One region of the Parafilimonas sp. genome, then DNA from elsewhere that is predicted to be linked to it. Evidence: riboswitches for the same ligand, from Rfam matches in the RefSeq annotation. Region 1 holds a riboswitch; the other holds the start of a gene.

Evidence for each region. A riboswitch is a leader RNA that binds a small molecule or an ion and turns the genes downstream of it on or off. The one in region 1 is predicted to bind thiamine pyrophosphate.
Region 2: it holds a riboswitch for thiamine pyrophosphate, as region 1 does, so the genes downstream of both, ACTHN6_RS20435 (TonB-dependent receptor) here and pnuC (nicotinamide riboside transporter PnuC) in region 1, are expected to answer to the same signal.

Annotation. Positions count from the first base shown of each region.
Region 1 covers NZ_JBQCIT010000055.1:147,336-152,614, reverse strand. Annotated here, with positions in the region: gene topA (type I DNA topoisomerase) at 1-1,356, shown strand, start outside; gene ACTHN6_RS19950 (acyl-CoA dehydrogenase family protein) at 1,370-2,461, opposite strand; gene pnuC (nicotinamide riboside transporter PnuC) at 2,442-3,056, opposite strand; TPP riboswitch at 3,087-3,196, opposite strand; gene ACTHN6_RS19940 (transglutaminase family protein) at 3,356-4,228, shown strand; gene ACTHN6_RS19935 (nitroreductase family protein) at 4,239-4,820, opposite strand; gene ACTHN6_RS19930 (DUF420 domain-containing protein) at 4,924-5,279, opposite strand, start outside.
Region 2 covers NZ_JBQCIT010000057.1:43,490-48,768, reverse strand. Annotated here, with positions in the region: gene ACTHN6_RS20440 (ligand-binding sensor domain-containing protein) at 1-576, shown strand, start outside; gene ACTHN6_RS20435 (TonB-dependent receptor) at 587-2,941, opposite strand; TPP riboswitch at 3,002-3,101, opposite strand; gene ACTHN6_RS20430 (head GIN domain-containing protein) at 3,211-4,041, shown strand; tRNA gene ACTHN6_RS20425 (tRNA-Met) at 4,131-4,202, shown strand; gene ACTHN6_RS20420 (GIY-YIG nuclease family protein) at 4,256-4,513, shown strand; gene pgi (glucose-6-phosphate isomerase) at 4,707-5,279, opposite strand, start outside.

The DNA of each region.
Region 1 (5,279 bases):
AGTGCGCAGGAAGCGCATGAGGCGATCAGGCCGACCTATATGGAAAATACAAGTGTTGACGATAGTGATACAAAACGTTTGTATGAATTAATATGGAAGCGCACTATCGCCAGCCAGATGAGTGATGCCGAACTTGAAAAAACAACAGCAAAGATTGCTATATCAACCAATAACCAGGAATTGTCGGCGCAAGGTGAAGTGTTGAAATTTGACGGCTTTCTTAAAGTTTACATGGAAGACAAGGATGAAGAAGATGTAACGGAAGAAGATGCGGAAGGCATGTTGCCGCAACTTAGCGTGGGCCAGTCGTTAACGCTTAATCAAATGCAGGCCATTGAACGTTTTACAAGGCCAGCACCAAGATATACGGAGGCTTCGCTTGTAAAGAAGCTGGAAGAGCTGGGCATTGGCCGGCCTTCTACTTATGCGCCCACAATATCAACTATCTTAAAACGCGGTTATGTGGAGAAGCGCGACAAAGAAGGCGTTTTGAGGAATTACCGTGTATTGGTTTTAAAGCAGGATAATATCAGCAAGAAAACAGAAAGTGAAACCACCGGCGCAGAACGTTCTAAATTATTTCCCACTGATCTTGGTTTGGTAATAACAGATTTTTTGGTGGAGTATTTTTCTGACATAATGGATTACGGCTTTACTGCAAAGTTGGAAGATGAGTTTGATGAAATTGCAGAAGGTAAAAAGCAATGGGAAAAAACTATTGATGGCTTTTATAAACCATTTAAAAAAGATGTTGAACACACACTTGAAAATGCAGAACGCATAAAAGGTGAAAGAGAATTAGGCGTGGATGAAGCATCCGGAAAAAAAGTGGTTGCACGTATGGGGCGTTATGGGCCAATGGTACAGATTGGCGATGTGAACGATGAAGATAAACCTCGCTTTGCAAAACTAAAGCCCACGCAAAGTATTGAAACCATCAGCTTTGATGAAGCGATGGAGTTATTCAAGCTACCTAGAAATTTAGGACAGTTTGAAAATGAAGATGTAACGGTAAACATCGGCAGGTTTGGGCCTTTTGTTGCGCACAATAAAAAATTCTATTCTTTAAGTAAGGAGTACGATCCTTACAGTATAACACTGGAAGAAGCCATTCCTATTATAAAAGAGAAGCGGCAGGCAAAAGAAGAACGTACGATAAAGGTTTTTGAAAAAGAAAAGATACAGGTGCTGCGTGGCCCTTACGGTCCTTATTTAAAAGTGGGATTGCGTAATTATAAGCTTACCAAAGAGCAGCAGGAACGCGCCGCAGATTTAACGGTTGAAGAAGCCAAAAAGATTATTGAAGAATTAAAAGCTAACCCGCCAAAGAAATCTGCGAGAAAAAAGAAGAAATAGTTTTACGGTCATTCTATCCGGTATAATTCAGCAAACTGTGCTGGCTTGCCGTAAATACATCCCTGAAGATTCTTTCTATTTCTGTTTTACCGTTTATTGCAGATAACCCGCAATAAGGATAAACAGCGGCAACGCGGGCCCGGCATTCTTTTACAAGCCGGGCGCTTAGGTTACTAATATTATTTAGCGTTTTTACCGGGATATTTTTCTTTATCAAAAGCTCATTCCACGCAGTTGCAGCAGTTTCATAGAATTTTGTGCGAAGCATTTCAATCTTGTTGCTGGCATCTCCAATTAATTTATTTGAATAATCATACTGCCTTATTGTAATCTTTTTTAATTGCCGTCTTTTATTTATGACGGCATTTGCTTCTTCTAACAAATGACTTGTCATTCCAAGCGTATTTACGGCAAGCGTTAATTCTGCGAACTGCAAAAAAGGGAATAGAAAAACAGCATCGTTATGTGTGACTGTTTCAGCATTAATAATAAATGATCTTTCATTCGGCACATATAAATTTTCAACAGAAAAACTATGGCCTGCCGTTGCTTTAAGGCCGGGCGTATGCCAGTCTTCAATAACCTTTACTTCACTTCTTTTAAAAAAAAATGATTGAATTAAGTGCTGATTATTTTTATCCAATACCGGCTTACCATCTTTATCAATAATGCAATTAGCAGTAAAATGTGTAAGATGCGGTGCTCCGGTTGCATATTTCCAATAACCGTTTATTATATAACCATCATCTGTAATAGCTGCCTTGCCGGTTGCAGCACCACTGCCGCCAAAGCAAACTTTTTGTTTGCTGAATATTTGTTTTGCTATTTTTTTATCAATATAACCAACAAATAAATTGGCGCCGGCACATAAGGTAACCGTCCAGCCAAGACTGCCATCAATATATGCAAGCTGCTCTTCCAAAAGCAAAGCATCGGGCAAACTCAATTCAAGGCCGCCATATTCTTTCGAAACAAAAATTTTAAACCATTCATATTTATAAATAAGGCTTAATTGTTCCGGCTGCAATGCACTTTTTTTATCTGCAACAGCAGCATACTTTCTTAACGCTGCGATTGTTTTTTTATCAAATGCTTTGTTCTTCATTGATTATCTTTTTCCATTTAAAATATCCTTGTATGGCAATTACAAAAAGAAAAACCGTAAGCAATGCATAAAGCGGTAATTCTTTATAAAACAAAAGTGGTATGGCAAAGACATTGCTTATATTAAGCCATATCCAGTTTTCAAGCTTTCGTTTTGCAAGCAGCCACATGCCTGCCCATGCTGTAGCACTTACCCACGCATCAAATAAAGGTACCTGTGAATCGGTAAAATTTTTAAGGATGAGATAAAGGAAGATGAATGCTGCTATAACAATAGCGACTGTTATTTTTTTATCTTTTGCATTTGATGTTGTAACAGGCAACGGCGGTTTATCTTTCCTGTAAATCCATAGCCACCAGCCCCAGGTACTCATAATGAGATAATAAATATTTAAAGCACTTTCAGCATATAAGCCAACCGTGTAAAAAAGATAAATAGTAATTATTACAGAAATAATACCCGCAGGATACAACCATATTTTATTAGCTTTTGCAAACAAAACTTCAGCTACGCCAAAACCAACACCCAGCCATTCAAGCCAGCCTGTTTGTTTTATCTGCTCCCACAAAATATTAAGCCATTGAATTAAATTCATACATCTGTTTGGTTATACAGGAATGCATACAATAACAGACGATTCTATTCCCTGCGCCGGCATTACCCGTATCAGGTTCAATGGGTATAATCTCAGCCTGTAATTATCCGGTTAAACCGAAGGCACCCCGTAGTGATGAGGCACGAATATAAATGATAAACAGAATGGCCCGGCATACAATTTTTTCAATCCGCAAACTGTTATATTATATAAGAAGAATATTGTTTTTTAATTTATACACAGATGTTATTTATTTTATCTTTAAATTAAAGTTAGCGATGTTAGTTTGTGCCTGATTTATGCATCAAAACGCTGAAATATCTGCATTGCTCACATTGATTGATGATCCCGATGAAGAAGTTTTTTCTACGGTGAGCACACGCATTGTACATTATGGAAAAGGTATTATACCCAATCTTGAAAATCTTTGGGAAAATACATTAAGTGAGGCTGTGCAGGAACGTATTGAAATGATTATTCATAAGCTGCACTACTCAGACCTTGTACGTGATTTAACCGAATGGCGTGATAGCGCGTATCATGATCTTCTGTTTGGTGCATTGCTGGTTGCACGCTTTCAATATCCGGATCTTCAAACTTCACCTGTGATCCAGGAGATAGAAAAAATAAGGCGCAATGTATGGCTTGAATTGAATAGTTTTCTCACGCCGCTGGAGCAGGCCAATGTAATTTCAAGCATCGTTTATAATTATTATAACCTGAAAGGCGCAGAAATTGCCTATAAAAATCCCGACGATTTCTTTATGCATAAAGTGTTGCAAACACGGAAAGGCAACACTCTTTCAAACGGCATATTATATCTTGTACTGGCCGAATTACTTGCTATTCCTGTAAAAGCCATTAATATCCCGCAACAGTTTGTACTTGCTTTTTTTAATGAAGATTATGATGCCGGCACTTACAATGGCAACCCGCAAAAGAAAATACATTTTTATGTAGACGCCACTTCCGGCCAGCCTTTTACGCACAAGGATATTGAGAACTATTTCAAGCGTATGAGTGTGCCGCCGGCACCTTCTTATTTTAAGCCTATGAATGCTGTTCGTGTAATACAGGTTTTACTTGAAGAACTGGCCCGTTGCTTTGATGAACCGGCCAAAATGTATAAACATAATGAGTTGCTTCAGCTCTCCGATTTGTTGTCTGAATAAAAGATAAGTCTTAGTTTTTCCAAACAATTTTTTCTTCCAAAGGAATGATGCGGCTACCTTTTTTTATATCACTATCGGTATAACCAAGATAGATTAAGCCAATCATCTGGTCTTCGGCCTGTAAGCCTAAAAAAGTTTTCATAGCATCATGAAATGTAATGCCGCCGGTGCTCCATAAAGCCGCGATATTTAAAGAAGCAGCACCAAGCAAAAGATTTTGCACGGCAGCAGCAACAGCGCATATTTCTTCAACCCTTGTAATTTTCGGATTGTTGCCACGCTTCATATAAACAGCAATTATATGCGAGCAGTGATCGCCGTTATGCAATATCTTTTCATACTTCGCTGTTTCAAATTTTCCAGCAGGCACATTTGTTTTATATAGATCTGCATGGTCTTTACAAAATTGCTGCACGGCATTGCCTGCAAAAACAACAAAGCGCCAGGGTTCTGTGTGGGCGTGTGTAGGTGCCCAATCGGCGAGCTTTAATAAATCATTGATAACAGCATCATCAATCTTTTTTCCATTCATCAGCATGGGTTTGCAACTGCGCCTGTTTTTTATAATGTTTTCTATTATTTCAAAATTCATACAACGAAAATAGCGGCTTGATAATAAGATAATTTTATGCAGGCGTTAATTTCTGCAATTCGTAAATTAAATGCATTCAATATATAAGTGGGTGTAAACTATATCAGGTGTAATATGGCTGTATCATCCAGTAAACTACCGGTCCTGAAACTGCCACATAAAACCACAAGGGCCAGGTGATACGGGCAAGTTTTTTATGTTTGGGATACTCTGCTGTTAGAGCACGATAAGCCGTAAACAAAATAAACGGCAAAATAATGCCCGCTAAAAATATATGCGTTAAAAGGATGATAAGATAATAGGGTCTTGAATCACTTACAGCAGCTTTCTCGGCATCACTTAAAATACCATTATGATCTGCATCGCCATAAATGGCTTCTCCGGCCAATAAATGATGCGCTATATAGGAAACCAAAAACACTACAGATAAAATAAGCGCTGCGAGCATAAGCCGTTTGT
Region 2 (5,279 bases), on a different contig from region 1:
AGGAACCTGCACAACGATGTAAATACAACATTAAATCATATAAGCCTGCTGAGTGAAATGGCCAGGATCAAAGCTGATAAAGATCTTGATATGTCAAAAGATTTTATTGAGCAAATAAATACCAAAAGCCGCAGCATGATCGATGGCATGAATGATATGATGTGGACTTTAAACCCTCAGAATGACAGCATGGATAAAACAATCCTGCGCATGAAAGAATATGCGGAGGCCTTACAAAATACTTATCCAGTACAGATACAAATGGAAGTGGATGAAGCCGTTCGTTTATTAAAAACAGATATGAAACTGCGGCATGAAATATTCCTGATATTTAAAAATACCTTGCGCAGCATAGCAGAAACCGGCACCACTACTCCAACATTGATTAATATTGATTATCAAAGCAGGAAAATCTTACTGAAAATTTATAACGGTACGGCTTCATTTAAAAATACAGACACAGAACAAACCATACAACAAATACATGAACGTGCCGGTATTTTAAATGCTGAACTTGATGTTCAAACCGATAAAGGCATATCACTTATACTGCTGGCGCCGGTGCACCAGCAGTAAGTAATAATTGTTACAGCTTTATATTTAACCCGATCAAAAAATTTGTTCCGGCCGCCGGGTAATAATAATTATCGTTAATTAAACCATCCTCATACATATAAGGATAAGTATAGCCATTCGGCTCATACAGTTTATTGAATATGTTGTTTACGGCAACTATAAAATCAATTTGATTAAATAATTTTTTATACAGCGAATAATTCAAACGAAAATCTTCGGTAAAATAATCATTGAGTTTTCGGTTTTCATTTTGGGCATTATCCATGTATTGTTTGCCAACATATTTGCTCACAAAATTCAGTTGCATATTCTTTACAGGAATAAACGTTACAGTTGCGGCCGCAATAGTGTTAGGAGAGAAGGATATATTGGTATTGGAATGTTTAACTGTTATTTGCCCGCCGTTATCCCAATCATCAATATATTCTGTAAAGTGTTTTATTTTATTGCTGCTGAAGGTAATATTACCGCTTGCATTTAACCAGTTGTTAATGGCAATGCCACCCTGCAATTCAATGCCGGCGCGGTAACTATTGGGTACATTTATTCTTGTATAACTGCCTACATCATTTATCTGCCCCGTTTGAACAAGCTGGTTTTTATATAACATGTAATAGAAAGTCGCAGACAAATTATATTTATTCTTTTTTCGTTCTATAGCAGCTTCAAAATCATGCAATGTTTCTGCGGTTGGCTGTTGCTGCAGGCTTGCTTCAAAATCATCGCGGTTAGGTTCTTTATGTGCCAGGGCATAACTCAGGTAAGCATTCCAGCCGTTATAATTATAATTAATGCCGGCCTTGGGATTAATAAAGTTGAATTTTCTTTTTATAAATAGATCATGATTGTCTTCAAAACCTTCCATGTTATGCATTACATGGCGATATTGAACATCGGCAAACGTGTTCCATTTTGTATCAAGGCTATGCATCCATTTCGCATAGATATTGGCATCTGTTTTCCTTGCAGGTAAATTATAATATTTATAATCGTTTGGAACTTTTGCTTCACTCCAGGTTATTTTGCCATAATGTTTGCCATCATATATATTCCAGCTTCCGCCAATGGTTAATTCATCTTTTTGCGTTTTATATTGAAGTGAAAGTATCTGTCCGTAAAAATAATTATCGAGCCAGCGCTGCCTTACAAGATCGGTAACAACTGTATCACTCAATCCATAATCGCCGAGGTTTTCACCCGCTTTATATTCTTCATAATAACCTTTGCCACGAACTAAAAAGAATGCAGTATTGAATTTTAATTTGCTGCTGAATGAATGATCATAAAATAACTGGTAATGTGTTTGCGTATAATTATCTGTTTGGTCGCTGTAAGGCGTTCCCGGTTTTTCCATGCCTGCGGGATTATACCGCCTGTTGGTTTTTAAGCTATCCTGCGGCACACCATACCATGCCTGGTATGTTTTTTCTTTGCCTGAAAAAATATTTAAGCGCAAACTGTTTTTATTGCCGACATAGGCCGCCGATGTATAAAAGGAAGTAAGCTTGCTTGCTGCCCTGTCAATATAGCCATCGCTTGCAATGCGGCTCAATCTTGCATCAAGCGTAAAATGATTGCCAAGCAAACCGCTTCCTAAACGTATTGTATTTTTCCATGTGTTAAATGAGCCAAAGCCGTTATCTGATTCAGCATAAGCTTTCCTGTTTACTTCATTGGTGCTTATATTGATCGTTCCACCAAAAGCACCGGAGCCATTGGTGGAAGTGCCCACGCCGCGTTGTATTTGTATTGAATTGGCCGAGGAAACAAAATCAGGCAGGTCAACGAAGAAGGAGCCCAGGCTTTCCGCATCATTAAAAGGAATGCCATTCAGTGTTACATTTATTCTTGTTGCATCCGTTCCGCGTATGCGGATGCCTGTATAACCAACGCCATTACCCGCATCAGTTGTGGTGGTTACTGATGGCGTTTGGTTGAGTATAAAAGGTAAATCCTGCCCGAGATTAATTTTGGCTATCTCATCTTTCGTAATATTGGTTTTGGTGAAGGGCGCTTTGTCTGATGCTCGCACAGCGCGTACTTCAAGCGGTTCAAGATAGGCGGAAGCTTCGGCAAGCATAATATGCAGCCTTGTATTTTGCGGTGCCGTAATAATTGTATCAAACGTTTGTTTGCCCACATATTCAATAACCAGCTTATAATTCAAAGAAGGGTTCAGGTTTGAAAAATTGAATGATCCGCTTTCATTTGTAAGCGCTGATAGCCTGGAATTTTTTGTACTGATAATAACTGTAGAGCCATTCAGCGGGCTGTTGTTTTTATCGGTCACTGTGCCGCTGATGTTCTGCGCCGATGTTGCAAAAAGGATGTTTAAGAATGCAACTGTTCCCAAAAATTTTTTCATTTTCTTCAAAATTTAATTTCACAGATGGGAACAAGGAATAATGCTATAGGATGTGCAGCTGTAAGTGAAGCTCACCTTCCCTTCGCAGGTATTACCCTGTTCAGGTTCAACGGGTGTAATCTCAGCCTTCCTGTTTTGGAAAGCACCCCGGGATTTTATAAAGCCTTACGGTTTTAAACCGTAAGGTATTGAGCCGCGAAATTATAGAGAAATTTTAAATTAGTGTGTAACCTTTTTGCGGGATCTTCGTTTCATTCAAAAACCAAATCATGCAAAAGATAATTCTTTGCCTGCTCCTTGTGGCAACAGGCTTTACTTTAAATGCGCAGAATGTAGTGCGCGATGCAAATGCGCAGGTCAGGAATGTAGGTACTTTTACAAAGATTGATATTTCAAGCGCTATCAATTTATATCTCTCCCAGGGTAGCACGCAGGGTGTTGCTGTAAGCTCAACCGACCCGGATGCAATAGGTAAAATAAAAACAGAAGTAAGGAATGGCGTGCTTAAAATTTTTGTGCAGAACGGCGCCTGGAACGGCTGGAACTGGAGTAATAAACATTTAAAAGCCTATATAACTTTTACCACGCTCGAATCGCTGAATGTGAGCGGTGCCTGTAACGTGGAAATAACCGATCCTGTTAAAGTGGGTGATTTAAAGCTGGAGCTTTCCGGTGCCAGTAATTTATATGGGAGCATAAAAGGCAACAATATAAAATTTGAGTTAAGCGGTGCTTCTAATGCAAAAGCGAATTTTACGGCAGCTTCATTTGATCTTTCTCAAACCGGCGCCAGTAATTTTAAAGGCACAATAAACAGCGGCAAAACAAGTTTGGATATGAGCGGCGCATCTGTTACAGATGTTAATGGTACTGCCACTGATCTTATAGTGGATGCAAGCGGCGCCAGTAATTTCAAAGGCGGTGATTTAACGGCTGAAAACTGCCGGATTGAAGCAACAGGCGCATCATCTGCCAGCATTAATGTAAACAAAGCCATACAGGCCACGGCAAGCGGCGGCAGCAGCATTCGTTATTCCGGGGCGGCTAATATTACTAATCTTGATGTAAGCGGCGGATCAACTGTAAAAAAGAAAAGCTAATATCTTAAATAAAGTTTTGCCCGATAATAATACCGTCTTATATTTGCACCCCGATTTACAAGTTCTTAGATTTAATTAAACTTATATATCGCGAGGTAGAGCAGCGGTAGCTCGTCGGGCTCATAACCCGAAGGTCGGAAGTTCGATCCTTCCCCTCGCAACTTTTGAAGCCTTACAGCAATGTGAGGCTTTTTTGTTTTAGATAAACCCAAACATGTATACTGTATATATTTTATATTCTTTGCAGCACAGAAAAATATATATAGGTTTTACAACAGATATTGCTGCAAGGTTTTTATCACATAATCAACTTGGTAAAAAGGGCTGGACAATAAAATACCGGCCCTGGCAGATAATCCACACAGAAGTTTTCAACACAAAACAGCAAGCACTTTTAAGGGAAAAAGCGTTAAAGACAGGCAGAGACAGAGAATGGATTTGGGATGAATTTATTGCCAATCTGCAATTATAATAATTGAGATAGGGCTCATATCCGCCGTGGCGGACGGAAGTTCGATCCTTCCCCTCGCAACTTTTGAAGCCTTACAGCAATGTGAGGCTTTTTTGTTTTAACGAAAACCAGCACGGGCAAAGAAATCCTCGCCTGGTTCAATTTTATATATTAATTGAGCCAGGCGGGGATAAATTATATGCTTTTGACTTAATTATTTCATCGCCTTCCAGGCATTGATCAAGCCATTGGTAGAAGAATCATGTGAAGTGATCTTATTATTATTTTCCAGTTCTGGTAACACTTTTGAAGCAAGCTGTTTGCCTAATTCAACACCCCACTGATCAAAACTGAAAATATTCCAGATAATACCCTGAACAAAAATCTTATGCTCATATAAAGCAATAAGATTGCCCAGGGTTTTAGGCGTTATCTCTTTTATTAAAAATGAATTGGTGGGTTTATTGCCTTTAAACACTTTAAAGGGAAGAAGCCTTTTTATCTCTTCAGGCGATTTGCCTTCTTTCGTTAATTCTTCCCGTACTTCTGCTTCATCTTTTCCTTTCATCAAGGCTTCTGTTTGCGCAAAAAAGTTACTTAACAATTTCACATGGTGATCGCCAACGGGATTGTGCGAAATAGCAGGTGCAATAAAATCGCAGGGTATTAACAATGTTCCCTGGTGTATAAGCTGGTAAAAGGCATGCTGCCCGTTGGTGCCGGGTTCTCCCCAAATTACAGGGCCTGTGGCGTAATTGGTTTCGCTGCCATTGCGGTTTACATACTT